Regions from separate parts of the Spirosoma pulveris genome, predicted to be linked through region 1. Evidence: riboswitches for the same ligand, from Rfam matches in the RefSeq annotation. Region 1 holds a riboswitch; the other holds the start of a gene.
What was found. Region 1 has a riboswitch for S-adenosylmethionine ahead of ACYVJM_RS15590 (O-acetylhomoserine aminocarboxypropyltransferase/cysteine synthase family protein). Riboswitches for the same ligand answer to the same signal wherever they lie in the genome.
Positions count from the first base shown of each region.

Region 2: another riboswitch for S-adenosylmethionine. It lies ahead of metH (methionine synthase); the one in region 1 lies ahead of ACYVJM_RS15590 (O-acetylhomoserine aminocarboxypropyltransferase/cysteine synthase family protein).

Region 1 is NZ_BAAGTO010000003.1:703,846-719,425, forward strand. It holds gene ACYVJM_RS15540 (amidohydrolase) at 1-575, shown strand, start outside; gene ACYVJM_RS15545 (SDR family oxidoreductase) at 623-1,414, opposite strand; gene ACYVJM_RS15550 (S66 peptidase family protein) at 1,421-2,332, opposite strand; gene ACYVJM_RS15555 (ion channel) at 2,398-3,390, opposite strand; gene ACYVJM_RS15560 (Na+/H+ antiporter) at 3,502-5,103, shown strand; gene ACYVJM_RS15565 (glycosyltransferase family 2 protein) at 5,290-6,303, shown strand; gene ACYVJM_RS15570 (polysaccharide deacetylase family protein) at 6,240-7,043, shown strand; gene ACYVJM_RS15575 (glycosyltransferase family 87 protein) at 7,173-8,246, shown strand; gene ACYVJM_RS15580 (class I SAM-dependent methyltransferase) at 8,306-9,007, shown strand; gene ACYVJM_RS15585 (DciA family protein) at 9,045-9,371, opposite strand; SAM riboswitch class I at 9,559-9,662, shown strand; gene ACYVJM_RS15590 (O-acetylhomoserine aminocarboxypropyltransferase/cysteine synthase family protein) at 9,882-11,195, shown strand; gene metX (homoserine O-acetyltransferase MetX) at 11,272-12,351, shown strand; gene ACYVJM_RS15600 (SGNH/GDSL hydrolase family protein) at 12,358-12,951, shown strand; gene ACYVJM_RS15605 (esterase family protein) at 13,026-13,754, shown strand; gene ACYVJM_RS15610 (hypothetical protein) at 13,856-15,169, shown strand; gene ACYVJM_RS15615 (META domain-containing protein) at 15,184-15,580, opposite strand, start outside.
Region 2 is NZ_BAAGTO010000002.1:808,010-823,589, reverse strand. It holds gene pseH (UDP-4-amino-4,6-dideoxy-N-acetyl-beta-L-altrosamine N-acetyltransferase) at 1-146, opposite strand, end outside; gene pseG (UDP-2,4-diacetamido-2,4,6-trideoxy-beta-L-altropyranose hydrolase) at 158-1,192, opposite strand; gene pseF (pseudaminic acid cytidylyltransferase) at 1,185-1,886, opposite strand; gene pseC (UDP-4-amino-4,6-dideoxy-N-acetyl-beta-L-altrosamine transaminase) at 1,883-3,058, opposite strand; gene pseB (UDP-N-acetylglucosamine 4,6-dehydratase (inverting)) at 3,077-4,093, opposite strand; gene ACYVJM_RS11540 (sulfatase family protein) at 4,140-5,660, opposite strand; gene ACYVJM_RS11535 (hypothetical protein) at 5,675-6,580, opposite strand; gene ACYVJM_RS11530 (GNAT family N-acetyltransferase) at 6,657-7,760, opposite strand; gene ACYVJM_RS11525 (Ppx/GppA phosphatase family protein) at 7,894-8,772, opposite strand; gene ACYVJM_RS11520 (hypothetical protein) at 9,330-10,100, shown strand; gene ACYVJM_RS11515 (carbamoyltransferase family protein) at 10,300-12,162, shown strand; gene ACYVJM_RS11510 (SGNH/GDSL hydrolase family protein) at 12,179-13,330, shown strand; gene ACYVJM_RS11505 (DUF5989 family protein) at 13,346-13,495, shown strand; gene ACYVJM_RS11500 (SxtJ family membrane protein) at 13,499-13,861, shown strand; SAM riboswitch class I at 13,934-14,041, shown strand; gene metH (methionine synthase) at 14,147-15,580, shown strand, end outside.

The sequences.
Region 1 (15,580 bases):
TGCAAACGATTGTGAGCCGTAACGTTACCCTTACCGACAATGCCGCCGTGGTGACGGTTGGGGCGCTTCATAGCGGTATACGGCAAAATATTATCCCCGAAGAGGCCAACATGATCGGTACGATCCGGACGTTCAGCCCCGAAGCGCAGCAACTGGTGCATCGGCGTGTCAATGATATTGCAACCAATATTGCCGAGAGCGCCGGGGCTAAAGCCGACGTAAAAATCAACGTCATGTATCCGGTTACGTACAATGATCCCAAACTGACCGACCAGATGGCCCCAACCCTGGAAGCCCTGGCCGGTAAAAACAATGTTCGACTAACACCCGCCCAAACAGGTGCCGAAGACTTCTCGTTCTTTCAGCAAAAAGTACCGGGATTTTTCTACTTCCTCGGGGGCATGACCAAAGGCAAGAAAATTGAGGAGGCTGCTCCGCACCACACGCCTGACTTTCAGATTGACGAAGCTTGTTTTGTGCTGGGAATGAAATCACTCTGCCACCTAACGGTCGATTACATGGAACACGCCAGCAAAGGCGTGGCCGTTAAAGAACTCACCGCGAGTGGAAAATAGTGAAGTAATGGAGTGGGTGGAGTGGCGAGCTTACTTCATCCACTCCACTATTTCCTTACTATCCTGGACAGCAATCCGGGGAAGAACCGCTTGAGGTAAATACCATAAATTTCTTTACCGCCAATATATAATTCCTCTCGCCCGCGTAACACCGCTCGCAGCAGTCGCCGGGCAAATTCAGGGGCGGGCATGCCTTTTTCCTGATTCTCATCCATTTTGCCGTGCGGCTGGCCATTAGCTCCGAGAGCATGTACCGAAATAGGTGTACGTATATAGCCGGGGCAGACCAGAGTGACCCGCAGACCCGCTTCAGCTGTTTCGGCGCGGAGCGAATCGAAAAACCCATGCAGGGCATGTTTGCTGGCACAATAACCGGATCGTTGTTTAGTGGCCAGTTTACCCGCAACGCTGCTGGTTACCACAAAATGACCGCTGCCCTGTGTTAGCATGAGCGGTAAAACCGCCTTGGTAAGGGCAATCATCCCGAAGAAGTTGACTTCCATAATGCGCTTATACGACAGGAAGTCGGTATCAGCCACCGAACTCCGCTGTGTAATGCCGGCGTTCTGAAAAACGTAATCGATCCGGCCGAACCGTTGCTGGACAGCGTCTGCAGCCGGAGCCATATCGTCTGGATGGCTCATGTCCAAGGGTAAAATGAGCAGATCGGATGCCGGTAGTCCGGTTTGTTGGGCTACCCGTTCCAGTTCCTCTTGTCGCCGGGCCGACAGGATTAATTTAACGCCTTCATGCCGGGCTACTTCCAGCGCAATAGCTTCACCAATGCCTGAAGAGGCACCGGTAATCCAGACAACAGCCTCAGAAAAGGGGATAGGCATAATAGCTTACAGGCTAAAATTCAGGACGGCTGATTCGGGTTGAACGACCAACTCAACCAGTTTGCCAATGGGAAGGGCCAGGTTATAATCGACATGTCCGGCCGGGAAGTCGAACAGAACAGGGTAGTGGTGAGTCGCTACCGTATCGGCAATAATTTCATAAGCCCCTTTGCCAAACGGCAGGGACAGATTGCCACGCATGTCTGTAAACTGGCCTACCACCAGGCCTGCCAGCTCGGCCAGCCGCCCGGACCGCTGAAACTGCCTCATCATACGGTCGAGCGAGAAAAGCGTTTCATCAATATCTTCAATGAAGAGAATTTTGCCGGCGTAGTTCAGGTCGGTGGGGGTGCCGAACGAATTGGTGAGCATAGTTAGATTGCCGCCCACCAGCGTTCCCGTAGCCAGTCCCTGTCGGTTGAGCGGGTGCGCTGGTGTTTCATAATAGGCTGGGTACTTGCCGAATAGCCACTGCCGCACCGATTCCAGCGATTCGGCCCGGTTCGGGTCGCCAAATTGCCGGGGCATCAGGCCATGCAGGCTAACCAGATCCTGGTTGGCCAGTAAACTGAGCAGTACCGTAACATCACTAAAGCCAACCAGCCATTTTGGACTGGCCGTTAACCCCGATAGATCAAGGCCATCGGCAATACGATAGCATCCGTAGCCACCTCGTGCCGCAAAGATGGCCCGTACAGAGGGATTATCGAAAAGCTGTTGCAGGTCGTTCCGGCGCAGGTCGTCCGAACCGGCAAAAGGGCCGTCGATGGCCTGTAAACTAGCGCCTTCAATAACATTGAGTTGCCAGTCTTCACGCAGAATGCGAAGCCCTTCGGCTAACTCCTCATACGGAAACCAACTGGCTGGTGCAACAACACCGACGGTATCGCCGGGGGAAAGAAAAGGAGGTAAAATCACGTTACGGTAGTTGATTTATCGTTAATGGTATTGATTGAGGCATTCGGAGGGTAGTGAAACCGGGGTTAGTTCAGCGGAGCTTCCTGAACATCGTCCAGTTTATTTAAATCCAGTTTCACCGGCATCCCTTCTGTTCCATCGAACATGGGCCGGAACTTATAGCCCCAGAGTACTTCGTTGAAGCGGTACGAGAAGCGGGTATGTACACTCTGGACAAAGGTATCGTCGAGGGCTTGCAAAGAAATCAGAAATTCGGCGTCTGTACGCTCCAACTCTTCCGGTGTGCAGCCGTATAACGGACTTTTCTCGGTAATGGGATGAACAATTGTCCAGTTGGTGGGAAAGAACGCTACTTTGCTCCGTTCCAGACTCAGACCGTAGTATTTTCGATACAGGGATCCGTCTATATTGGGTTCCAGCCGCGATAGGGACACGCTCACCTCCAGGTTAACAAGCTGGTTGCTTCTGGTATTTATGATTCGGAACATCCAGCCGTTAACATCCAGATAAGGTGCTAAAACGGCTTGTTTAGAAAAGCGGATGTGGGCTACCGAGCGCGAGAAGCGCCCGTAAAGCAGACCCGTTGCCAGCGCAAACGCCAGCAGGCCAATCATCGATTCGAAGGCTGCGATAGAACTGGTCAGGAAACTGTCTGGCGCAATATGGCCATAACCCACTGTAGTGAGCGTTTGTGAACTGAAAAAGAAGCATTTCCAGAAAGGGCCATATAAGACTTTCTCGTTGGCTGCTTTTAACATATCAGGGCCAGCCAGCATGTAGATTCCAGCAAAGAAGGTATTGGCCGTAATGTAGAAGACTCCGAGCCAGCCCATGAACTGTAGCCAGCCCATGGTAATGAGACGATTATATATGTTCAGCCGGTCCCAAAGGGTGCCGTTGATACGAACGATATTGAACGTACCATCCTGATTAACAAGTCGGGAACGGGAATCTGTTAACTTGGTACCGAAACCAAGGTCGTCTCGTCGTACTTCCTGTTCAACTAAATTGCTCTCTTTTCCTGTTTGGTTGAAAAGGCGTTGGTTTGCCGTATTCATTCTCGTTTATTAGCCGGCGTTTGTGATGAAAGGGGCTGGTAAACAAAGTTATTGCAAATTTGCCCTGCTCTTCATCGCTCAACCTGAATAATTCCTTACTCCACTCACGATATGCACCCAATTGAAACGATTACCGGTTTACTGGGCATTACAACCTTACTGGCTGTTGTTGCCCGGCGTTTACGAATCTCCTATCCCATTCTGTTAGTGCTTACGGGTTTGATGATTGGCTGGATACCCGGCCTGCCCCCCGTCATTTTATCTCCCGATGTCGTTTTCCTTATTTTCCTGCCTCCATTGCTGTATGCTGCTGCCTGGCAAATCGATAATGTTGAATTGAAGTTATACAGTCGTTCGGTATCGTTTCTGGCCGTTGGGCTGGTGTTGTTTACATCGACGGTAGTGGCGCTGGTTTCCGTCATGTTTATTCCGGGCTTTTCACTGGCGCAGGGCTATCTGCTGGGAGCCATTATCGCGCCCCCCGATGCCGTGGCAGCATCGTCGGTAACTAAAGGGCTGAATATTCCGAAACGGATCACGACCGTGCTGGAAGGGGAGAGTCTGGTGAACGATGCCAGCAGCCTGATTATCTACCGGTACGGACTGGTGGCGATCCTGACCAGCCAGTTCGTTTTGTGGAAGGCGGGCCTTCAGTTCATCGGCATTGCGCTGGCCAGTGGTGCTCTTGGCCTGGTTATTGGCTGGGTAATGCTTCGGGTCCATAAGGCCATTAGCCGGGATACCGTGACCAACACGGCCGTAACGCTGCTCATCCCGTATGGCTCTTACCTGATTGCCGAGCAATTTCATCTTTCCGGCGTGCTCGTTGTCGTAACGGTGGGGCTGTTTATTTCGGCCCGTAGCGGGCAGGTATTTACGTATGAAAGCCGGTTACAGACAAACTCGGTGTGGGCGGTTATGGTCTTTCTGCTAAACGGCCTGGTTTTTATTCTGATTGGTTTGCAGTTACCGACCATTGTGTCCGAATTAAACGGGTACACCTTAACGCAGGCACTTAACTACGCGCTGCTCATCAGCGCTGTGGCCATTGTGTGTCGGATCATCTGGGTTTTTCCGGGGGCTTATCTGCCACGCTGGTTCAGTGCCCGCATTCGGAAGCGTGAAGTCAAGCCTCGCTGGCAGCAGGTAGCAGTAGTAAGCTGGGCGGGTATGCGGGGCGTTGTATCGCTGGCCGGTGCGCTGGCGTTACCCCTGACACTGCCTGATGGCGAGCCCTTTCCCGGGCGCGATTTAATCCTGTTCATTACGTTCGGGGTTATCTTTTGCACATTGGTATTTCAGGGGCTTACCCTCCCTGTGTTGATTGATGAACTGGGCGTGAGGGAAAAGATTGACGAGAAAAAAGAAGAACGCAAGCTAAGACAGAAGATGGCTTTACAGGCAATTACCCACTTGGAAGCCAACCACTCGGCAGGATCTGTGCATGACGATGTGCTGAGCTATGTAAAGAACACCTACGAATTGCGCATCAACGAATTGAACGGGATGCTTCGGGCAACCAATGTCTCTGAGCGCCCGGCCGACCTGTACCAGCAGGCCATCCGGCTTCAGCTGGAACTCCTGACAATCGAACGAACTGTACTGGGCGAGCAACGGAAAGACAGTCAGTTGGACGACGATATTCTGCGCAAAATAGAGCAGGAGTTAGATTTAGAAGCAGCCCGCCTTTCGCTGGTACAACCTGACAAATGAAAATATTAATATAATCTTATATTGGAAATGTGCTAGTATATAGGCCTTTAAGATTTTTGGCTGGAGTAGATATTTATTTAGCATTAAAATTATGTGTCTGCTCTTTAGGAATTAAGTATAAATACTTAATTTGGTCGGAAATTTAAGGGAATCTGCCCGTAACAGACCTTAGCGATAGTGAATAACATGAGATTTTATTCCGGTATGATTAGTCTTGTCGTACCCGCTTTCAACGAAGAAGAGAACTTATCCGTACTGGTGCATCGGCTGATGGGCGTTATGAACCAGTATGAATCCTACGAAATTCTGATTGTCGACGACGGCAGTTCGGACCAGACCCGACATGTCCTTCGGCAATTAAGTCAGGCTTATCCTGTGGTGCGGTTCATCTCCTTCTCGCGTAATTTTGGCCATCAAATGGCGCTGCGGGCGGGCTACGACAACGCGCATGGCGAAGCTGTTATTTGCCTTGATGCAGACCTGCAGCATCCGCCCGAATTGATCCCAACACTGATCGAGAAGTGGCGCGAGGGCTATGAAGTTGTCTACACCGTTCGACAGGCTGATCCTAAGCTATCGTGGTTCAAACGGACAACCTCGAAATATTTTTACCAGTTGCTGCGCAATGTCTCCAACTTGAAAATTGAGGACGGCGCAGCCGATTTCCGGCTCCTCGACCGGAAAGTGGTCGACACACTTAAGCAGTTTAAAGAAAACGACCTGTTTTTACGCGGGGCTATTTCGTGGGTGGGTTTCCGGCAATGCCGCATTCTCTACGAACCAGCCGCCCGCTATGCCGGTCGGTCGAAATATTCATTCCGGAAAATGCTTCAGCTGGCGGCTATGGGCATCACGTCCTTCTCCACACGTCCGCTTTATTTATCTGTTCTGCTTGGGTTCACGATGTTCCTGATGGCCGGGCTATTCGGCGCAGAGACATTGTATGAACATTTTTTTACAGATGCTACGGTTTCCGGCTGGACAACGCTGGTGTTGCTGATGGTGCTGATCGGGGGCGTACAGTTCATTATGATTGGGATCATCGGCGTATATTTGGGCAAAACGTTCGTGGAGGTGAAAGGCCGCCCCGCCTATATTATTGGCGATACGAGCGAGATTGAGGAAAGTGTAACGACATGGCAAGCCCCGGCAAAAGACAAGGATCAACTTCAGGAAATATTTTATTCACCGTTGACGTAGAAGAATTCGACACGGCTGTTGAGTTTGGTCATAACATTCCGCTTGACGAGCAGATAGCCGTGTCAACAAAAGGGTTGCGCTTGCTGGCCGAACGATTCGACGCGCTCGGTACACCTGCCACGCTGTTTACAACGGCCAACTATGCGCTTCACGAGCCTGACCTGATCAGGCAGCTTGCCAATAAGCATGAAATCGCTTCGCACGGCTATTTTCACACCACCTTCGAGCCCGCCGATCTGCTAACGTCCCGGCTGGCGCTCGAAGAGCTGCTTAACCGGCCGGTAACCGGATTCCGACGGGCTCGAATGGGCTTTGTTGATCCGGTCGATGTGCAGCAGGCAGGTTATCAGTACAACTCATCGTTACATCCAACCTGGCTGCCCGGCCGGTATAATCACTGGGGGGAGCCGCGTCATCCGTTTCAGGAAGCGGGCGTCTGGCAAATTCCGGCATCGGTTACCCCGACGCTTCGGTTGCCCCTGTTTTGGCTGAGCCTGAAAAATTTTCCCTTCGCCTATTACAAACAGTTGTGCCGCCAAACCCTGCGGACAGATGGGTTTCTAAACCTGTATGTTCATCCGTGGGAGTTCACAGACTTGGCGGGTTATGAAAAAATTCCCGGCTATGTGCGCCGGCACTCACGGGATGAACTCCTCGACCGGGTCGAAAATCTGCTTCATTATTTGAAACAACACGGCGATTTTAGAACAATGGGCGATTTTGTACAGCGTCTTCAGTAAGTTATTTTCCAGCGTGTTGGTTACCCTATGATGTCATTTTTTAGAAGGCCACTCTTTCGTGAAGACCGATTTATTTTTGGCATCTATGGGCTACTCGCCCTGTTTGTAAGCATACGAACGCTTATCAACATGGACTCGAATAACTATCGGATTTTCTATTATTCGCTTGCTCATCTGATCGACGGAAAGAATTTATACCTGCTCTATCCGGCCGAATACAGCGATCACTACCATTATGCACCCACCTTTGCGGCCTTGTTTGCGCCCATTTTTGCGATGCCTTTTTCGGTAGGGCTGTTCTTATGGCACCTTCTGTTCACCGCCGTCTGGGTGTATGCCATTTACCGAATGCCCCTTACCCATTCGCAGCAAGTAGTTGCCTATTGGTTCAGTATGCAGGAGCTGATCACTTCCCTGGTCAACAGCCAAACCAACCCGCTCATTGCCGCGCTGTCGCTGTTTGCCTTCATCAGTTTCGAAAAACGACAGCTGTTTTGGGCTGCCTTCTTTATTATTGTCGGCTTCAACATCAAAATTTACAGTCTGGTAGCGGCTGCTTTGTTCCTGCTGTATCCGCAAAAGCTTCGGTTTCTGGCCTACATGGTCTTATGGGGAATTGTGCTCGGTCTGCTTCCGCTCCTGTTCACCTCGCCCGATCAGCTGGTTTGGCAGTATGAGAATTGGGTTACCCAGCTTATGCTAAAATCCGACTACGACAAATGGGCCAATACATCCATTCATAAATTGGTCCATCTGACCATCTCGCCCGATGTCAGCACAAGTACAATCATTGGTGTGGGCGTGGCGCTGTTTTGCACGGTTTACCGGCGCGCTCAGCAGTTTGGCGAGCGATGGTTCAAAATGCTTTTGCTGGCTTCTATTCTGATTTTTCAGGTTATTTTCAACCCCGTTGCCGAATCACCTACGTATATAATCGCCGTAACGGGCGTTATGATCTGGTGGTTCTACTGCCCGCAAACGTGGCTGGATCGGGCGCTTTTGCTAAGCTGTCTGGTACTGACCGTTCTATCGCCGAGTGATATTTTTCCTCGCTTCCTGCGTCAGCAACTGGTAACGCCCTACGCATTGAAAGCCCTGCCCTGTGTCCTCATCTGGTTTCGGCTCCTTTACCTCATGCACACCCTGAAACCAATGCCGTCCACACCGGCAACAGTACCCATCCAGACCGCTTCTCAAGCCTGATCTCAACGCACAATCAATTCCTGACGAGTATTATTCAGCCTACCTTAACTACTTCTTGAATGGCCTTAACATGGCTTGATTTCTGGCAACAGGAAAATGAATTCGATGAGTCGATGTCAACGAATTTCAATTATTTTCTGGAGCGCGTCGAAACGCATATTCCTTTATCGAAAACACATCGGGTGTTGGACATCGGCTCCGGGCCGGGTAACCTGGAAGATGCCTGGCACCACCGCGTGACTGAAATACATGGTCTGGATATATCCAAACGATACAACGAAATAGCCCGCACCCGGCACGTTGACTCGCCTAATGTGTTCTTTCATGATCTTGATCCCAACGATTATCTGAATTTCAGCCCGGTCGTCCATCGGCAATTCGATGTTATCATTGTGATGAGCGTTGTGCAGTATTACCGGAATATCGGCGAAGTAGAAGCGCTTCTGCAACTGATCAAGCGCGTAGCGGCTCCGGGAGCCCGTGCCCTGGTATGCGATCTGATGGTGGGGGAGAGCTTTTTAAGCGACGTTTGGGGTATTATGAAACGGTCGCTTTTACAAGGACAATTGATCGCTACGCTGAAACTACTTGTTCGCCTTCGCTTCTCGAACTACCATAGTGTGCGGAAAGAAAACGGATTTCTGATAATACCCGAGGCCGAGTGGCTGGCCGTATGTGAGCGGGTAGGCTTGAAGGCACAGTTTATCAACGAACCGATTACCCTGCAACAGGAGCGCCGGAGCTTACTGATCACCTTCTGACAAAATTGTACCGTAACGAGGCTGAATGCGCCTTTTCCTAAATAAAGACGACGTCGTCAATGACGTCTGTACCCATGTCTTTATTGACTAACTGAATAAGTTTCTGCTTGGCGTTGACGAGCTCATTACGCAGGGGGGCCGACGCAATTTCAATGTAAAGTTTGCGGTCGCGAACGTAGAGACGGTTCGTACGGGATGCAATCGTTGGACCCATCATACGACCCCAGAATGCTTCAAGATAGGTTTCGTTGAAACGGGTCTGCAACTGGTAGGCTTTCAATAACTGCCCGATAGCATCTTTTAAAGACGTGACTCCGGCCACTCGGGTGGCATTTTCACGGTTGTAACGATACGTTTGATTCATGCGGCAGGTGTCTTGCCTGCAAAAGTAAAACAATGATTTGACTTAATAGACGGAGAAATTAGTTACCGTGCTAAAAAAAACAGGTTGAGCAGAAAAAAGCCGAGCTGTTTGGATTCGCACGGTTTGGCTAGTATACTTGCGGCATCAAGTCATTGCAACGCGTCATTTACCATTCTCGGCGCGCATTGATTTATAAAGAAGCGGGGAGAGATCAGGCTCTGTGAACCGCTGGCAACCTACCACATGGCAAGGTGCTAACTCCTGCCTAAATACATTTAGGAACTATAAATCGGTACTAATCATGCTCTACCTTCAGCAGTGTATGCCTCCGGCCAAGTGGCCTTTTCGGGCATAACAGATTTCCCCACTCTCCGCTACGAAAACCGGGATGGTTTGTCGTATGCACTTATTCGCCAGCTAGTTAAGGGTTACTGTTGTTGGAAACAACGCCAGCACTACCAGCGTCGACTACGAAATCCAGTGCAATAAAACCGTTAACCATTCATAAACATGTCACAACTTCATTTCGATACACTCCAGCTACACGCTGGCCAGGAGGTCGACCCCACCACCAATGCGCGGGCGGTCCCCATTTATCAAACCACATCCTTTGTATTCAATGACTCGGCTCATGGGGCCGATCTGTTTGCGCTGAAAGCGTTTGGGAACATCTATACCCGGATCATGAACCCAACGTCCGATGTGTTCGAGAAGCGCGTGGCGGCTCTTGAAGGGGGCGTGGCAGCACTGGCGGTATCGTCAGGGCAGGCAGCCCAGTTCATTGCGCTAAGCAACATCCTGAGCGCGGGCGATAACTTTGTGACCACGTCATTCCTCTACGGTGGAACCTACAACCAGTTTAAGGTTTCCTTCAAACGGCTCGGCATCGAAGCCCGCTTTGCCGATGGCGATAAACCTGAGTCGTTCGCTAAGCTGATCGACGAAAATACCAAAGCAATTTACCTTGAAACGATTGGTAATCCAGGCTTCAACATCCCAGATTTTGACGCCTTTGCAGCCCTCGCTCAGGAACACGATTTGCCCCTGATCGTCGATAATACCTTTGGTGCCGGTGGATACCTGTTCCGCCCACTCGAACACGGTGCAGCCGTGGTTGTGGAGTCGGCTACGAAATGGATTGGCGGACATGGCACGAGTATCGGCGGAGTCATTGTCGATGGGGGTACCTACAACTGGGGAAATGGCAAGTTTCCGCAGTTCAGCGAACCCTCGGAAGGCTACCACGGCATGGTGTTCAGCGATGTGTTCGGGGTGGGTGGGCCATTTGGCAACATTCAGTTCATTATTCGTGCCCGCGTAGAAGGCCTGCGCGATTACGGTCCGGCCATTAGCCCTTTCAACTCATTCCTGCTGTTGCAGGGACTGGAAACGCTCTCGCTGCGCGTTGATCGTACCGTGCAGAATGCCCTGGCACTGGCCCAGTGGCTGGAGCAGCATGAGCAGGTAGAAGCGGTGAACTATCCGGGTCTGGAAAGCAGCCCTTACCATGAGTTGGCCAAAAAGTACCTCAAGCGCGGATTCGGGGGCGTTTTTTCCTTCAAAGTAAAGGGCGGGAATGATGCTGCCAATGAGTTTGTCAACAGCCTGAAACTGGTGAGCCACCTCGCCAACGTTGGCGACTCCAAAACGCTGATTATCCACCCGGCGGCTACTACGCACCAGCAGCTGAGCGAACTGGAGCAGGCCAGCGCAGGTGTTGAAGTGGGTGTGCTCCGGGTTTCGGCGGGCATCGAACACATTGATGATATTAAAGCTGACTTCGAGCAGGCTTTCGCCCGGATTGCCGAATCGGTTTTAGCCTAGTGTTTGGTTTGGTTTACGATGTGCCGTTGAGCCGTTGCCGGTAAATGGTACATCGTAAACCACAAATTTTTTTCGATTGGACCTTTCTTATTTCGATTACAAATATTCGTTCCCGCTCGAATCAGGGGAGAGCCTGCCGGGGTTTCGGCTGGCGTATACCACACGCGGCACACTCAACAGCGATCAGTCGAATGTTGTCTGGATCTGTCACGCCCTAACCGGGAATGCGGATGCCGGCGATTGGTGGGGCGGTATGGTTGGTTCGGGCAAGTACTACGATCCAGCCACTAATTTTGTTATCTGTGCTAATGTGATCGGTTCGTGCTACGGATCTACCGGACCCTTGTCGATAAACCCTCAAACGGGTCAACCTTTTTATCGTACGTTCCCGATGATTACCATCCGGGATATGGTGGCGGCTCTGGATTTGCTGCGGCAGGAACTGGGTATTGATAAAATTCACACCTGTATTGGCGGCTCGGTGGGGGGAGAGCAGGCGCTGGAATGGGCCATTCTACAACCCGGCCTGATCGAAAATCTGGTGATTATTGCCGCCAGTGCCATTGCGTCGCCCTGGTGTATTGCGTTCAATGAAGCCCAACGAATGGCTATCGAAGCCGACCCAACCTGGTCCGAACAGCGCGACGATGCCGGAGCCGCCGGGATGAAAGCGGCCAGGGCTATGGCCATGATTTCGTACCGAAATTACGATACCTATGGCTTTACGCAGGCACTCGACAATAATGAGCAGCTCGATGGCTACAAATCGGCCAGTTATCAGCGCTACCAGGGCGAAAAACTGGTGGAGCGCTTTAATGCCTTTACCTACTGGACGCTCTCCAAAGTAATGGATTCGCACAATGTTGGGCGGAACCGGGGCAGTATTCTCAACGCGCTGGCGCAGGTGAAATGCCATACGCTGGTGGTGGGAATTCGGTCTGATCTGCTTTTTCCACCCTCCGAGCAGCAGTTTCTGGCCCGGCATATTCCAGATGCCACCTACGAAGAAATCGATTCGTTATACGGCCACGACGGATTTTTAATTGAGTTCAGACCATTGGCGGGTATTATCCGTAAGTGGATGGCAAGTGCCGCTTCGGCTGGCGGGGCACCGGCAACCAACCCATCAACAAGTTTTAGTCAGCCGGTTAAATAACGCAGTATGATTTGGTACGAAGACGAGGTTCGACAACTCGAAAATAAACGAATAGCCCTCCCCACGCCCGCAAACAAAGTCGTTTTTTATGGCAGTTCATCCATTCGGCTCTGGACAACGCTGGCGCAGGATTTCCCTCAGCTAGACACGCTGAATCTAGGTTTCGGTGGTTCTACACTAGCGGCCTGTGCCTGGTTTTTTGAACGACTGGTAGTGCCGGCAACGCCTAAATCGGTGGTTTTCTACGCCGGAGACAATGACCTTGGCGATGGTCGGCATCCGGAAGAGGTAGATCTCTTTTTTGCGGCTTTTGCGGAAAAAATGACCCGTTTGCTTCCGGGAGTGCCGTTGGCTTTTCTGTCGGTTAAGCTTAGTCCGGCCCGCTGGAATATTGCCGATCAGATTCGAACGACGAACAAATTGATTCGACGGGAGTTAGAAAAAGTACCTGAATGGCAGTATGTTGACATGACAACGCCTTTGCTGGGACCGGATGGCAAACCCCGTTCAGAATTTTTTGAATCGGATGGACTGCACCTAACGCAGGCCGGTTATCGAACCTGGCAACAGGCATTGCAGCAACAGAGTCGGATTTTTTAACGATTTGTTTACCCGGCCAATGGATGAGGTTCGGGTTAACCGTTGCAAATTCACAGGTACTTAACGTTAGTGTTATGCACCGGGAATATCATAAGTGGTTTAGTCCGAATCTAAACCGTGATATGGAATTGTTGATTTTAGGGCACGCGGGTGCACGGGTACTGGTATTTCCAACCCGACGAGGCCGTTTTTACGAGTACGAATCCTTTGGAATGGCGGATACGCTGGCCGAAAAAATTGAGAACGGCTGGCTGCAACTCTACTGCGTAGACAGCGTTGACAATGAAAGTGTCTATAACCGGTCGGCGCATCCCCACGACCGCATTCGTCGGCATAACCAGTACGAACAGTACATCATTAACGAGGTGCTGCCGCTTTCCCGCCTGAAAAACCCGCAGCCGTTCCTGATTGCACATGGGTGTAGCCTTGGTGCCTACCACGCGCTCAATATCGCTTTCCGGCATCCCCACTGGTTCGCTAAAGTGGTTGCCTTTAGCGGACGGTATAATTTGTCTGAGCCGGTGGGCGAGTTTCGCGGGTTGTTTGACGATTACTATGACGAGGAGATCTACTTCCATAGCCCTAATCATTTTTTGCCCAATCTGGATGATAGCGTCCTGCTCGAATCCCTCCGTCGGCTTCAGATCGTGATGACCATCGGGGCCGAAGATCCCTTTCTGGGTAGCAACGTAACCCTAAGCTCAGCCCTTTATGATAAACAGATTCCCCATGAACTGTACATTTGGGATGGGCGGGCGCACCAGGTCAGCGATTGGCAGAAAATGGCGCAATTGTATTTATAGGTAGTTGCATTATGCAGATTCGAACCGCACATATACCAAATAAAACGGGCAATTTTGCTTATTGATCGGGCTGGGGTGTTCGGCTGGAAATTGAAAGCAACATGCGTCGTTATAGAATCACAATCTTTGTCGTTGCCCTGGTGGTAATCAATATCCTGGGGTTAAGTTTTACCGTTGTCAATAAGGGTAGCTATAAAAACTCACTATACTACCGGTTTACACGGCAGCGGTTTGCCTGGGTTGTGAGCGACCCTCGCCCTAAACAACCCATTCGGGCAGGGTGGGCAAGCGTAACGATCAGGCCCGAAGCGTCTGCCACAAACGCGCCTTCACCACGCCCGAAGTGGGATTCCGTTCAAACGCGCGCGCTGGTGCTCGATAATGGCACGACACGGGCGGTCATGATCACCGTCGATTTACAGATGATGCCGCCTACGGTCGCTCAGGCGCTGGAGCAAAAGCTACCCAGACTTGGCTTCCCGTGGAAAAACGTGTACCTGGGAGCCACCTGTTCGCAACCGGATTTAAGCGGCTGGGCAAGCGACTACATGGGTCAACGGGAATTTGGGCCCTACGATGAGCAGCGTACCCGGCAGTTGACAGAGGCCATTCTGAAAACGGTTACGCTGGCTCAAAAAAACAGTGCAACGGTAAAGATTGGGTATACGCAGGTTGATCCGAAAACTCTGCAGCAATTGTCTGCTACGAGCGGTCGGGCCGGGGCAGCACCTCTTCATCTGCTGCAACTTCGCAAACTGACGGGCGAATCGGCACTGATCTACTCCGGTTCTGTAAGCCCAATTCCCACGGGGAACAACACCAAACCAGCCGACGAGACCTCTTTTCTTCGCATGCTGACCCAGCAGCTCGACAAGCAAACTCACTGGTTTGGTATGCCTGTGGTCGGCTCCATTCAGGATGCCAATCTTTCAGGCCAGGTAAGGGGCAACAGCCCGGAGGCAGATAGTCTGGTTGTCCGGCTAACGACCCTGCTAGACCGCCAGCCACTTCGTACAGATAGTACGTTGATTGCGCAAACGGCCCCGCTTGTCCAGAATGACCCTCAAATTCGTGTCAGCCAGGGCTTTCGGCTGAAGCCCTGGCTGGCCAAAGCGCTTTACGGCGACTATCCCGCTGAACTGAAAGCGTTACGTATTGGGCAAACCGTTTTTGTGGGTTGCCCCGGTGGCATATCGGCTGAACTGGCTGGTGAGCTGCGTAACTTACCCGTAGCCGATAGCCGAAACCTGATCATAACCAGCTACAATGGCGGAAACCTTGGGCAGATCGTCCCTGACAAATATTATTACGCCGAAGACAGTCCCTACGCCATTGGTCAGACCAATCGCTTTGGTCCGCATACCGCCGAATTTTTTGCCGATATGACTCAAAGTCTGGTCAGTAGTTTGAAATAGCTGGCTCAACGATGTTACTTCCTGACAAACCGCATCACGGCAATATCACCCTTGATCAGTGTGAGTGTGTTGTCATTGACGGAATAGCGATTCACCGTTTTCAGGCTGTTTAAAAATGTCTGCTCGCCTTCGCCGGGGCACATCATGCGCGTCATGGCCATGGCATCGGTGAAACTGATTTTAGGCCCATCGACCATGAGTTTGCCATTGAATGAATTGCAACTGGTCGATCCATTGAGCCGTTGTTTAATCGTGTCGAAAGTAATAGACGGCTTTTTGTCGGGATACAATCCCTCAAACGCTATTCTCGGCCCGGATATGTAGTTCAGTTCCCAGACACCATCCAGTGACTGATTGACGTTGGACGACTGCATTTGACTGGAGGATAACGATAACTTTTCGGTCAAATAT
Region 2 (15,580 bases), on a different contig from region 1:
TGCTGAATGCGGCTGAACCAGGCCTGTTGTTGCTCAACCGTAATGGGCTCGCTGGTGTACATGTATTGGGCTACTTCGGGGGAGTTGCGCCAGTTTCGTACCAGTTCAATATCGGCTTCTGTTAAGGGCGTAAGGGTAATATCCATGAGTTGACTGATTAAGTTGGCAGCAATGTTCGGAAAAAAGCCGTGATTCGCTCGCCTGATCGACCATCGAAATAGCGCTGCTGATTGACTAGCGTGTTATTGACCGTCGAAACCGGCAGGGATAGAGCCGCCCGAAGTTCAGAACTGGTAAAGGCCTTCTCCAGTACCGACAGGGCGATGTGATTGACTTTATAAAAGGTTCGGAGAATGGCCTGGTTATCGGCCGTCAGTAGGCCGACAAACGGTTTGCCCACGGTGGCGACTTCATATGAAATGGTACTGCACGACACCACGGCCACATCGCAGGCCTGAATGACCTCTACAATCTGCTCGGGTAACAGGTTCCGCCGAATCTGCACCTGCTCCTCCGAATACCCGTTGAAGCTGTTGCCGTGTGGATTGGCGGCCCCCAGTACGACAACGATCTGCTGCACGAGAGGTTCGTTCAGCAAGACTTCCACAACCCGGTGACTTATATTGTCGGGATCGGCCCCGCCCAGATTGACCAGCACCCGCCGGGGTTGAAAGTGGGTCAGCGTATGAGTAGACCGATGAATACCCGCTTCCAGAAACGGTTTTCGGAGCAGCGCGTAAGCGGTTCCGGTCAGGAATTGTGTGTAACTTTCGGCCTGATAATCCGCGGCCTGTATAGTGCCGCCATGATTAATGACCACATCGGCGTATTGGTGCCAGGCCATCAGGTCATCAACAACAATGAGTTTTTGGCAATGCTGTTTAACGGTTTGTTGGTAAGCCGCGCCAAAAGAATAGCCGTCGAGCAGCACAAATTCATGGCCCGTCAGGTAAGTGCTAAACTGTCGGGCATCGGCCGCATAATCGGCTGTTTCGGGTAAACTGATGATATCGAAGGATGCCTGTGTCAATAAATCCCGAACCGCATCCGACGGCTGTTGAATGGCGAACGACAGGTGAAACAAATCGCCTGTCATCTCGGCAATGGCCAGGCAACGCATGATGTGGCCCAGACCAATTTTAGCGCCCCCATCAGCTCGAAAAATCAGCTTTGGTGCGTTGGGATTACTCATTCGGCAGTAAATTGTTAAGCAGGCGATACTTGAACTCGGCTACTTTCCAGTCCGATTCGGTGTCGATGTCGTGCGCATGCATCTCGTCAATTTCGATTCCCCCGGCCGATAAACCCGGCAGTTGCCGATGTGCCCGCAGCCGGGCTACATTGAACCAGTAAAACTGCCCGGCATCGTGGTACATGGGTTCCAGATCCTGCGAACGCAGTAGAAAGGCATCTGGCTGCGCCCAGCTCAACAGGCCGTCATTCAGTTTGAACGCCCGCTGAATCGGAAACGAAAATGCCTGAATGGGGTACACAATATCGACTTTTTTATCGAGCAGTACCCGATGCGAGGCCGTCAGTAAATCGGCTGTAACGAAGGGAGCCGTGGGGTATAGGCAGCAAAGTGAGGTAAACGTTTGCCCAATGTGCTCGTACTCGTCCAAGACCTCCAGCAGCACATCGATGGTCGACGAATAATCGCCCGAGGTTTCCGGCTTTCGCAGAAACGGGACGGATGCGCCGTGCTGCCGGGCAATGTCCGCAATTTCGGCATCGTCGGTCGACACCATCACCTCATCGAACAAGCCGGACTGCAGGGCTGCGTCGATGACGTAGGCGATGATGGGTTTACCCAGAAACGGGCGAATGTTTTTACGGGGAATCCGCTTGCTGCCGCCCCTTGCGGTAATGATGGCTACGTTGCTCATGCGCCTGTAAATTCCTTCACGGAGTCGATCACATAGGTCTGTTCGTCATCCGTCAGGGTTGGGAACATGGGCAGGCTCAGGCAATGGGCGTAGTACCGTTCGGCATTGGGGAAATCGCCCGGTTTCCAGCCGAACTGCCGGTAGTAAGGCATCAGATGCACCGGTATGTAATGCACCTGCGCCATGATGTTCCGGGTTCGCAGAAAGTCGTACAGTCCCTTGCGATCGGCCACCTGAACAACATACAAATGATAGGCATGGCTGACGCAGGCAGGCGGTATAATGGTGGTTACCGGTGTACCGGCAAAGGAATCGTCGTATCGTTTGGCAATTTCCTGCCGACGGGCCAGCATGGCTTCGGCACGGGCCAACTGGCTATTGCCGAGGGCCGCCTGCATGTCGGTCAGGCGGTAGTTATAACCAAGCTCCTGCAACTCCATGTACCAGCCACCCCGTTCGGGTTCGCCGGGATAGGGCTCGGTAAACTCGTTTGGTTTGTTGGTAATGCCGTGCGTCCGGAGCCGCATCAGGTGTTTATACAGGGCTTCGTCGTTGGTTGTAATCATGCCCCCTTCACCGGCCGCAATGTGTTTGACGGGATGAAAGCTAAAAATGGCGAGGTCGGCCAGCGAACCGTCCCCGCAACGGTGATCGACGCCCTGGCTATCGGTAAATGAACCGCCCGGCGAGTGACAGCTATCTTCCAGAATCCAGAGTCCATGCTCATCGGCCAGTTCGCGGAAAGCGGCCAAATCGACCGGGTATCCGGCAAAATCGACGGGAATTATGCCCGAAAAATAGCCTTTCGGATGCTGTTCGATGAGCGCCCTTACCGCATTGATATCCAGCAGGGCCGTTTGGGAGTCGACATCGGCAAAGACGACTTCGCCCCCGCAATAACGAACGCAGTTGGCCGAAGCCGAGAACGTGATGGGTGTCGTAATAACGCGGGTTCCTTCGGTTACGCCGAGGGCCATGCAGCAGAGGTGGAGCGCGGCTGTTCCGTTCGCTACCGCCACGGCATACGCACAGCCGATGTAGCTGGCAAAAGCTGTTTCAAATGCACCGATATGCGGCCCCTGCGTTAGAAAGGGACCACGCAGTACGTCGGCAACGGCTGCAATATCCTCGTCCGTAATATGCTGCCGACCGTAGGGGATTGATTGATTCATGGTTAATAGAATGGGATGCTACACCGAAAAATCAGGGTCAACATGCTCCCGAATCTGCTCACGCAGTTGGTCGACGTTGAGCCATTCGGTGTTGGTGCCGGAGTTGTATTTGAAGCCCATGTCTACCGGCCGCCCGTTGAAGGCTTTCATATAGTCTTCAATGCTCCAGGTGGGTGTTGAGGGCGTAATGACGTAGTATTTATCCGTTTCGACGGTATTGAGCGAATCGGTTTCGGTAATCATTTCCTCATGGAGTTTTTCGCCGGGGCGAATACCAACCAGTTTCTGTTCGCAGTTGGGGCCAATGGCCGTAGCGACGTCGGTGATGCGGTAGGAGGGGATCTTCGGAACAAAGATCTCCCCGCCCCAGGCGTGTTCGAGCGCATGGAATACCATTTCGACCCCTTCTTCGAGCGAGATGTTAAAACGGGTCATGTCGGCGTGGGTGATGGGCAGCACCCCATCTTTCCGCTTGTCCAGAAAAAACGGCACGACTGATCCCCGCGACCCGATTACGTTGCCGTACCGGACGACCGAGAACTGTAAGTTGCGGCTGCCTTTCATGTTGTTGGCGGCCACAAACAGTTTATCGGAACATAGTTTGGTGGCTCCGTAGAGGTTGATTGGTGCGGCTGCTTTATCGGTCGAAAGGGCCACGACGCGCTGTACGCCGTTGTCCATGGCAGCATTGATCACATTTTCGGCCCCGAATACATTGGTTTTAATGCATTCCATCGGGTTGTACTCAGCCGCCGGAACCTGCTTCATGGCAGCCGCATGCACAATGATGTCGATGCCTTCGCAGGCCCGCTTGAGCCGTTCGCCATCGCGCACATCGCCAATGAAAAACCGGATGGATTTGTATTTCGACTGCGGGTAGTACTGCGACATTTCGAACTGCTTCAGTTCATCCCGCGAATACACGACCAGGCGTTTAATATTGGGGTGGCGCTGGTACACCATCTCGACAAACTTCTTGCCGAAAGAGCCCGTACCGCCCGTAATCAAAATGGATTTGTTCGTTAAATCAAGCATCGTTTTAGGTACTCAGTTGACCGCCGTGGGTCAGTTAAAAAGCTGTCTAATTGGTGTTTCCTTTTTCGCGGACGGTTTTCAGTAACGCGGCCAGTTCGGTAGTTAGCTGCGGGTTGCTTTCTGCCAGATTTTTCGTTTCGCCAAGATCGGTTTGTAAATTGTACAACTGCGGCTGTGGTGAATAACCGGTTTCGATGTTGGTGTCGCGGTTGAGTACCGGGCCGCCGGAGGGTTCAATGTATTTCCAGGTGCCGCGTATCAGCGAAAGCGTACCATTGATCGCGTGTTCTATAACGTATTCGCGGCTCTTTTTAGTTGTCCCCAACAGCGTGGCCAGGTTATTAAAGCTGTCGGGCGCTTCGCCTTTGGCTAACGGCTGGCTCACCAGCGCGGCAAAAGAAGCCGCGAGGTCGACCTGGCTAAACAGCGCATCGGACGTGCCGGGTTTCACTTTGCCCGGCCAGCGCACGATAAACGGCACACGGGTTCCGGCATCGAACGCGCTGTATTTACCCCCGCGCAGGGGTCCGGCGGGTTTGTGGCCGTTCAATTTTTCAACGGCCTGATCTTTATAACCATCGTCGACAACCGGGCCGTTATCACTGCTGATAATCACCATCGTGTTGTTCGTCAAGCCCAGCCGGTCCAGCGTTTTCATCACTTCGCCCACGCACCAGTCCAGTTGCAAAATGGCATCACCACGCGGCCCCATGCCACTTTTACCCGCAAAACGGGAGTGCGGCATGCGCGGTACGTGAATATCATGGGTGGAGAAATACACAAAGAAAGGGCTGCTCTTACTCGTCTCGATAAACTGATTGACCTTTCCGGTCAGCACATCCGCCATTTCTTCATCGACCCACCGGGCCGACTTTCCCCCGCTCATGTAGCCGATTCGGCTAACCCCATTGATGATCGTTTGATCATGACCGTGTGAGAACAGCATTTTGAGCAGTTCGGGATGCTCTTTGCCGGTTGGCTCGGTTCCAACCGGCTCTTTGTAACTCACCTGAACCGGGTCGGCCGGGTCCAAATTGACAATGCGGTGATTTTCGACATACACGCAGGGAACCCGATCGCCGGTGGCGGGCAGGAGATAGGAGTAGGTAAAGCCAATTTCCAGCGGGCCGGGCTTTATGTCGCCGTTCCAGTCGGGGCCTCCTTTGGGGCCAAGTCCCAGATGCCATTTGCCCACAACCCCCGTTTTGTAGCCTGCCCTTTGTAAGATGCCGGGCATCGTAACGCGGTCGGTCGGAATGAGCAGAGCGGCATCACCGGGTGCAATGCCGGTTCCTGTTTTCCGCCAGGCGTAAGCTCCCGTCAAGAGGGTGTAACGCGAGGGTGTACAGGTCGACGACGACGCATGGGCGTTGGTAAAGTTCAGCCCTGCTTTGGCTACCCGGTCGATGTTTGGTGTGCGAACTTTTGTCGCGCCATTGCTGCTGATGTCGCCGTAGCCCAGATCATCGGCGTAGATGAGCACAATATTGGGCTTCTGCTGCGCTATCACGGCCGATTGGCCGAGCAGACATAGACTAATGAATAAAAGGGAAACGGCTGATTTCATGATGGGTTTAGGAATTACTCGTTTGTAACCGACGCGCTGGTGGCTTGCCGTTCAAAGGCGTCAATGTAACTCTTTGCGCTGGCATTTATAACCTGAACGCCCCGGTAATCGGCGTAGTCACGCAACACTTCATACCCGCGAAAAGCCTTGTGTAACGACAGAAACTGCGCGGCCATTGAAAACGTACGCTGCCGCTGGGCATCCAGATATACTGGCTGGTGCGTGAGGTCTTTCGGCTTGTCGTAGAAATGAATCTGCTTGATCAATAGCTGGTTTTGATCATTCAGCCGAATTTGCTCATGCCAGGACGTATCTGCCCCGAACAGGTAAATGGTTTTGAACTTTCGATTAATCATCAGGGCCAGGGCCGCAATGATGACGGTTTGGGCCTGCGGCATTCCGTAGCCTTTGGCATAAAGCCAGTAAGTTAACTTCTTAAACCCACGAAGAACCGTGTAGTTGAAGTAAACGACAGTAATCAGCGGGTTGCCCTGCTCAATTTTGCCGAGAAGATACGTTCCCTTGGCGAAATGCGGCACGAACAGCGTCATGGGCCAGTCAACCTTTTCCAGAAAGACCGAAAGCGTTTTTCGAATATCGTCGCGGTCGGTGGTTTGTTCGTTAAAAACGAAATAGTTAGGGTCCAGGATAACGTAATCCTGCGGGCGAAGCTGGATGAAGACGTCGGCATGGGCGAAGTTGTTCACGCAAACAATTTCCGTTTGCCGGATGAAATCGAGCTGGGTCGTTAGCGACTCCGTCAGCGAGGGCCCGTTCCCCAGCACCGAACAAACCGGTAGCTGCGGATTGGGCAGACGGGTCGCGTGCCGAATACGGATAGCGACCTTTGCCAGCGACACCAGCGATGCGACAAGGTCGCTTAAAAATTGACTTATGGAATTAAACGCAGCTTCGACCATGCAAGCGGCACCGGGAGCGTGCCTTTTTTCTGCAAAACAACGAAAAAAACAGCAGACCGAGAGATGTTTGACTGGATTACCGGATTAACCGGGTTTTTAACGGACTATCCCGGAGTTCGCTGAAATCGTTGCGGTCAATCGTTCGTTCGACCGTAAATTTTGGCGATTCCAGCATCCCCAGATTGCGTTTAAAGCGTAGCAGGTTGGGCTTGAGTTGGCGGCTGGCATCAAGCGACATCCCTAAATCAAGCAATTGAATTCCCTGCTTCAGGCAATACTCATGAAGCCCATTTATGAGCAGAATCATCGGACTGAAGGCGTGGTAAGCCGGGTCAGATGCGGGCAGAAACGTATAAAGTATATCGTGCCTGACGCGCACCGTTATTACGATGGCCGCCAATGCAGGACCATGGGTTACGGTAAATACGTCGAATTGTTCCGGAAATGACTCCAGCAAACGCATCAATTGGTCTGGCTCCAGAGGCAGCGGATAACCCAACTGCTGCCGGTTGTTTTGGATAAACCCGACGACTTCGGACACGTTTGGTGTTTGCTGATGAGCGAATGTAAATCCGGCCTCCCGGCATTTGCGAAGCCGCCGACGAGCGGCCGGAACGAGGTTATCCGCGAAAGATTGATCACGAACTGGCAGGAAGGAAGTTGGATGCGATTCGACAACCACAAACTTATGCTCGGCCAGCACAGAAAGCAGCCGGTCGGTTTGTAGGGGGGCGTAACAGCGCGGGTAGTTGACGAGCCGAATGCGAGTGCAGCCCAGTTTTCGCGCTGTTTCGATCAGGACAGAGATAAAGGCATTCAGCGCACAGGTTGGCAAGGTTTCGATGAACTCAATAGAGCCAAACGGAGCCGCGGCCGGGCTAATCAGCGTAGTCGGGTTAAGGAAAAAGGCGCAGCGGGCCTCGGCTTCCTGCGTGAACCGGTTTACCGCCGAAATCAGGTAAAACAGACCATCGTGCTGTTGCCGAAGGTGGACGTATTCATTGAAGAAAAAGCCTCGCCGGCAAAACGTGGGCATGTCGGCCGGCCGGGGCGTAGGCTGAATCAGAAACGTATAATCGGTCAGGTAGGTGTGGGTCATGTTCGTCATGACGGCCAGCCTGTAAGTAAAGTCACGCTTTCGTTGGAGAGCGTACGCTTTATCGCTCTGTATAAATACCACAACCGACCGGGTAGCGGGTTACGGTTAGTTATATGGCGTATGGGTAATTTCAGGCACGACTGAATGATATAAAAAGCCCCGGTCAGTAAAAGCTGGCCGGGGACTTGATGAGGGAGATTTTTTCCGGGAAAATTTATTTCCGTTTACAAACCTGCGCGTACACCTGTTGAATGATACCATCTTTCAAGCCCAGGTCCGGGACGATAATTTTATCGGCTCCGGCCCACTTCATGACCGATATATAAATGTCGGCGGCTGGTACGATCACGTCGGCGCGGTCGGCATTCAGGCGAAGTTTATTAATTCGATCCTCCTGACTAAAACCGGCTATGTAATTACGAATGCGTTCAATTTCGGTTCGGGTGGTTTCGCTTTCAGAGACTTTGGAGGCTAGATTAAAAAGTTTGCTGATGTTACCCCCCGTACCTACTGCCGTAACTTCCTGCGAAGAGTCGATATTTTCCTCTACCCAATCCTCAATTTTGCGCCAGGCCCCTTTGGTCTCTTTACCTTCCAGCAATCGAACGGAGCCAATTTTGAATGATTTGGAGTTGATCTTCTGGCGGTTAACATACACATTCAATTCTGTGCTGCCTCCACCCACATCAATGTGTAAATACTGGCGGTCGTCCAGTGCATGAACAACCACGTCGTTGATCAGCTCGGCTTCCTTACGACCGTCTATGATGTGAATTTTTATGCCGGTAGCGGCTTCAATGCGTTTGGCGATTTCCTGTCCGTTGGAAGACTCCCGCATGGCTGAGGTAGCACAGGCCATGTAGCCTTCTACTTCGTGCAGTTCCATCAGCAGTTTGTAGGCCTGCATTAATTTGGTAGTACGGGCTTCACTTTCAGGCGTTAAAGCGCCAAAGTTAAATACGTCGTGGCCTAACCGAAGCGGAAAACGTACGTATTCAACCCGTTTGAAGCTAACCAGGTTGTCGTTGTGTAAGACCGTCGAAATTTGTAGACGTGCTGCGTTAGAACCGATGTCAATAGCTGCCAGTTTCACTAGTTGAAGTGCTTTGTAAGTGAGCCAAAGGTAGATTTTTTACAGGTATGTCAGACGTTTCACTATTTATTTCCAGTACATGGGTTGAGTTACTGCTTTATTATATTTGTGAATAGATGCGCTGATTTTCTGTTTACTCAACAATAAAAGTTGCTTTAAGTGAATAATAATAAGAGGATGTTAAGACTTACGCAATAAAATGGATAAAGGCGTATTTAATGGTAATAGACGAGATCATAAACACCTGATAGATTAATTGAGAGGAGCCCTGCCGGGCGTTTTTTATGCTACACACCAAAAACTGGATTAAAGGAAGTATACTGTCTTTGATAAGTTTCGTTTTTAGTTGGTTAGTCTTAGAGGGGGTTTGTAATCTTCTGCTGCGCTGGAAACAAACTATTACGTATAGCACCAAAAGTTTGCCAACCGCCACAACCACACAGAATAAACTTACGCTGATAAAGTACGATAGTTTAGGCATAATCAGGCCCGCACCCGGTCAATATGAGGTAGTTTACTCTGTTGATCAACCACAAACCCAAAAACAGAAACTGCCTTTGGTGTCTAATACAGCGTCGATCACCTATCACATTGATAGTCTGGATCGACGCGTTACCCCCTTCAACAGTCGGCGGGCCGTTGGCAAATACGCCTTGTTCCTTGGGTGTTCGTTCACCTATGGCGAGTCTGTTGCTGATACAAGTACGCTGCCCTATTTTTTCGGTAAAGAAACGGGGTATCGACCCTATAACTACGGCGTGTCGGGTTACTCGCCGGCTCATATGCTCGCCCTGATGCAGGCCGTCAATATGCGTCGTGAGGTAGTCGAAAAAGAGGGTGTTGCCTTCTATACGTATATTGAAGATCATCTGGCTCGGGTAGCCCCAAGTACCAAATGGATTTATAATTCGAACGGGTTTTGGCCTAATTTCGATCCGGGTACGATGACCATAAAAGGTACCTACGCCGAAAAACACCCGGTCTATAATTACCTGATTCGGGGCATGTATAAAAGTAATATCGTTAACCTCTTCAATATCAACTTTCCCCGACGATACACTGACGATCAGTATCAGCGATTTGTACGTATAGTGAAGGAAACGGAAGAACGCTACAAACAACAGTTTGGAAACGATAACTTTTATGTAGTTGTATTTCCTGCTTATCCTATGGCACCCGAACTGCGTCAGTATTTTGATCAGCAACACATAAAAGTGATTGACTACTCAGGCCTTTATTCGTGGAAAACGGCCTATGATGGCATGCACCCAAATGAACAAGCTTACCGGCAGGTAGCGAAAAAGTTAGCCGAAAAATTTGAGAAGTAAATATTTCGTAGTTTATATGTATAAATAAGGTCGCTAATTGTAGTCTATTTTCTATTTAAAGGCTTCGTTTTAGGCTATTAATATTTATAATCTATTAAATAAGTATTAGAGTTAAGCCGTTGGGTAGAAAGCGTCAACTACTATGTTATGACTTATGAAAATAACGTTACTTTTGACGCAATCTGAAGTACTATAGTTCATGACCATATTAGGCATATCTGCTTTTTATCACGACTCAGCGGCAGCTTTAATTGAAGACGGGAAAATTATTGCCGCTGCGCAGGAAGAGCGGTTTACACGTAAAAAACACGACCCCGGTTTTCCGGCCGAGGCAATAAAATACTGCCTTCAATACAGCGGGGCAGACCTGAATAAACTCGACGCTATTGTCTTTTACGACAAACCTTTACTTAAGTTTGAGCGATTGCTCGAAACCTACTACGCATTTGCCCCACAGGGATTACGGTCGTTTTTAATGTCGATCCCCGTTTGGCTCAAAGAGAAATTGTTTCTGAAACGGCTGATTCGGGAGGAACTGGAGAAGCTCGGTTATAAGTCAGCCAGTAAGGTTAAGATCCTTTTCCCTGAACACCATCTTTCGCACGGGGCCAGTGCATTTTACCCATCCCCTTTCGAGCGGGCTGCTATTCTGACCATCGATGGAGTGGGCGAATGGGCCACGGCATCTATTGGCCTTGGTGAAGGGAAAAACATCTCTATTCTGAAGGAAATGCGGTTTCCGCACTCCCTGGGCCTGCTTTATTCGGCATTTACCTATTTCCTGGGATTTCGTGTTAATTCGGGGGAGTATAAACTCATGGGCCTTGCTCCCTATGGCGACCCTCACTCGCCCGATGTGGTCCGCTACATGAACACCATCAAAGAAACGCTGGCCGACCTTCGGCCCGACGGTTCGATCTGGCTCAACCAGGACTATTTCGACTATGCTACGGGCCTGAAAATGGTGAACGAAGGCAAATGGGCCAAACTATTCGGGTTTCCCAAGCGCCAGCCGGAAGACGAGTTATTACCCCAACATTGTAACTTGGGTCTGGCCATTCAATACCTGACTGAAGAGGTGGTGCTGAACATGGCCAAAGAAGCCAAACGACTCACCAATGCCGATGCGCTGGTACTGGCGGGCGGTGTGGCTCTGAATTGCGTATCGAACGGAAAGCTTCAGGCAGCAGGCCTTTTCAAGAACATTTTTATTCAACCGGCCGCCGGTGATGCCGGTGGTGCGTTGGGCGCGGCTCTGGCTGCCTACCATATCTATTTTGGTAAAGAGCGGGTCGTAACCACCGAGCGCGATGCCATGCGGGGTTCTTATCTGGGGCCAACCTTCTCGGACCTGGATGTAGAACTGATGGCGAAAAAATATAAAGCCGTAGCCACTCATTACACCGACTTTGCCGGACTGAGTCGGGATGCCGCCAAACTACTAGCCGAAGGCAACGTGCTGGGCTGGGTGCAGGGACAAATGGAGTTCGGCCCACGGGCATTGGGTGGCCGCAGCATTCTGGGCGATCCACGTAATGCTGAGATGCAGAAAAAGCTGAACCTGAAAATCAAATACCGCGAATCGTTCCGGCCGTTTGCCCCTTCGGTGCTGGCCGAAGATTGCGCGGAGTACTTCGATTATGACGGTATTTCACCGTATATGCTGCTCGTTCATCCGGTAGCGCAGAAACGACGAACACCCGTACCGGCCAATTATGCCAGCTTTCCGCTTCGGGAGAAATTGTATTACCAGCGTTCCGATCTGCCCTCCATTACGCACATCGATTATTCGGCCCGCATTCAAACGGTTCATAAAGATACCAACCCGCGTTATCATCAGTTAATCGACGCGTTCAAGCAGCTAACGGGCTACGGTGTTATTGTCAATACCAGCTTCAATGTGCGTGGCGAACCCATCGTTTGTACGCCAGATGATGCGTATCGTTGCTTCATGCGTACCGAAATGGACTATCTGGCCGTTGGCAACTACCTGTTCGACAAACGCAAACAACCCGAATGGCAGGAGAAAGACAACTGGAAAGAAGAATTTGTTTTAGATTAATGAACGGCCACTATTAATGCAATCAAAGCTCTTTTCCAGTGTCGTTCGTCTGCTTCTACTCGGATTTCTAACGTTCATTGTTTTATACGGCGATCATTTCGGGGTTATTTTCGACTATCCGCACAAGGGCCTGTTCGATAACATACTCGTCCGGCTCGCCAGATGCTGTCTCTTTCTGTTACTGATCATTGAACTGCTGAGGGTCTATTATTATGGCGTTGTCAAAAATTCAACTCCGCCAAAACTGCTTGGTAATATAGCCACGCTGCTGGTGCCAAGCATTGTGGTACTGATCTTTGTGGAGATGGTGTTTATGTTCATTGCCCAAAGTCAGGAGGGCGGTCTTACACTGGCCTCTAAAATCTGGTTTGAACGTTACTGGCCACCTATGACGGGCGATTACCGCGATACGCCGAAAATGGATACACTGGGTAAAAAGAAAGTCCTTGTCGTTGGCGATTCCTTTACTGCCGGACACGGCCTGAAATCGGCCGACGAACGGTTTGGTAATGTGCTGGCCAAAAAGCTTGGTGCCAGTCAGTACGTGACGTATAATTTGGGTATTTCCGGCTCCGATACGCGGGATGAGTACGCCCGTCTGGTGAAATTCGGAAAAAAGCCCGACATCCTGGTTTTGCAGTATTTTCCGAACGATATTGAAAAAGTCGCGGCTGATCATGGCGTAATACCCATCGGTTTTCGGCCCTATTCCGATCTGCCCCGGCCTGTGCAATCGCTGTTCATCAAGTCGTATCTATTGAATTACCTGTACTGGCAGTTTCCCCACGGTAATTTTGCTCCGTTCGATGTGTATGCCCGGAAAGCCTACGGAACGCCAGTCATTATCAACGATCACCTGAGCGACCTGAACCAGTTTATTACGTACGCCAAAAGCAACAATGCTCAATTGTACGTTGTAATGTTTCCGTTTTCGCACAACATCGAACAAACAGCTGAGTATGTTAAACCAGTGGTTAACTTTTTTCAATTGAATCAGGTGCCGATGCTGGACGCCGGAAAGCTCATGCTTGACCTCCCCATGGGCGATCGGGTAGTGGGGCGTAACGACGGACACGCCAGCCCGATTGTAAACCAGCGGGTAGGTGACGCTTTGTTCAGGCTAATCCAATCTAATCAGCGTGCTCAGCTAACTTTTACTGACAATTAAACTCAAACAAAACGTATGGAATTCTTACAGGACATTTTTCGATTTATGAAGCAGCGCAAGAAATGGTGGCTGGCCCCCATGATCGTTTTACTGCTTCTCATTGGTGTTCTGATCGTCATTGGCGGTGGATCGGCCGTTGCTCCGTTTATTTATACTCTGTTCTAATGTATGGATATTACCGAAAAAGTGAAGGCTCAACTGGTTATTGTAACCGGGCTTGTGGTGCTCTATTTTATCTTTAAATCCCCCTGGTGGCTATATGCGGCTGCGGCAGTGGGCGTGCTGAGCCTGGCCGTTCCGGTGGCAGGCGATTTCATCGTAAAGGCGTGGTTTAAACTGGCCGAGGTGCTGGGGAATATCAATGGTAAAATTATTCTGTCGGTCTTATTCTTTGTGTTTCTCTTTCCCATTGCTGTTTTGTACCGCATGACAGCAAAAAATCCGCTGGCTATCAAACGCACAGACGAGAAGTCGTTCTACAACGAGCGCAATCATCTGTACACAAAAGAGGATTTGGAACAGATGTGGTAATCACATTGCCTCGTACACTCATTTTGGGTGCCGCGCTTGCCGGGGCACCCATTTTTTGCTTAATTTTGTCACTACTTATCCAGAAAGACGGAGGGAACGGACCCGATGATGTCTTGGCAACCAACCTACCCAGGGGAATGGTGCCAATTTCCTCCCGCCAACCGGTGGGATAGATAAGGTAGCCTTGTGCTTTCTGCCTTTCTGCGAATAAGCTGTTTTGCTTTTTGGACTTTTTTTAGTGCGCCCGTTGTTGGTTTCCAACAAGTACGCGTTGCAACAATGCCTTTGAAAACGATATACGAACTTCTTCACGAACGCATCCTCGTCCTCGATGGGGCGATGGGTACGATGATTCAACGGTATAACCTGACTGATGCCGACTATCGGGGTGAGCGATTCCGCGATTGGCCGCACGACCTGAAAGGCAACAACGATTTGCTGTCGCTGACAAAGCCCGAAATTATTCAGGCCATACACAAACAATACCTGGAAGCGGGTGCCGATATCATCGAAACCAATACCTTCAGCGGTACGTCCATCGCCATGGCCGATTACCGAATGGAGGACCTGGCCTACGAACTGAACTACGAGTCGGCCCGGATTGCCAGGGAAGCGGCCGATGAAATCACGCGCCAAAATCCCGACAAGCCGCGCTTTGTAGCTGGTGCCATGGGCCCAACCAACCGTACCGCTTCTCTGTCGCCGGATGTAAATAACCCGGCCTATCGCGCCGTTACCTTCGACGAACTGGTGAACGCCTATTACGAGCAGGTAAGCGGGCTGGTCGACGGTGGGGCAGACCTGCTGCTGGTCGAAACCATTTTCGATACGCTCAATGCCAAGGCGGCTATGTTCGCTATTGACAAGTATTTCAATCTTAACCCTCAGAAGACCGTTCTCCCGATCATGATCTCCGGCACCATTACGGATGCCAGCGGTCGGACTTTGTCGGGGCAGACGACAGAAGCATTTTTATATTCCGTTTCGCACCTGCCGCTGCTGAGTGTTGGGTTGAACTGCGCACTGGGTGCCCAGTTGATGCGGCCGTACATTCAGACACTTGCCAAAGAAGCGCCTTTTTTCACGTCGGCTTACCCGAACGCGGGTTTGCCCAACGAGTTTGGTGAATACGACGAAACGCCGGATATGATGGCGTTGCAGATTGAGGACTTCGTTAAAAGTAGCTTTGTTAACATTGTTGGGGGCTGTTGCGGCTCTACACCCGATCACATTCGGGCCATTGCTGATGTGGCTGCCAAATACCCGCCCCGTCAGTTACCCCAGCCCGAGCCATATCAGAAATTAAGTGGTCTGGAACCACTGAAAATAACAGAGCAAACCAACTTCCTGAACGTTGGCGAACGTACCAATGTAACGGGCTCCAAGAAATTTGCCCGACTCATCAAAGAAGGTAATTTCGACGAAGCTTTGAGCATTGCCCGTGGGCAGGTAGAAGGGGGCGCGCAGGTGATTGATATCAACATGGACGAAGGCATGCTGGATTCGGTGGAGGCTATGAAAACCTTTCTGAATCTGATTGCTGCCGAACCTGACATTGCCCGTGTGCCCATCATGGTCGACTCGTCCAAATGGGAGGTTATCGAAGCTGGCTTAAAGTGCGTGCAGGGGAAAGCCATTGTCAATTCCATTTCACTAAAAGAAGGGGAGGAGGCATTCATTGAACGGGCCAATCTGGTGAAACGCTACGGGGCCGCTGCG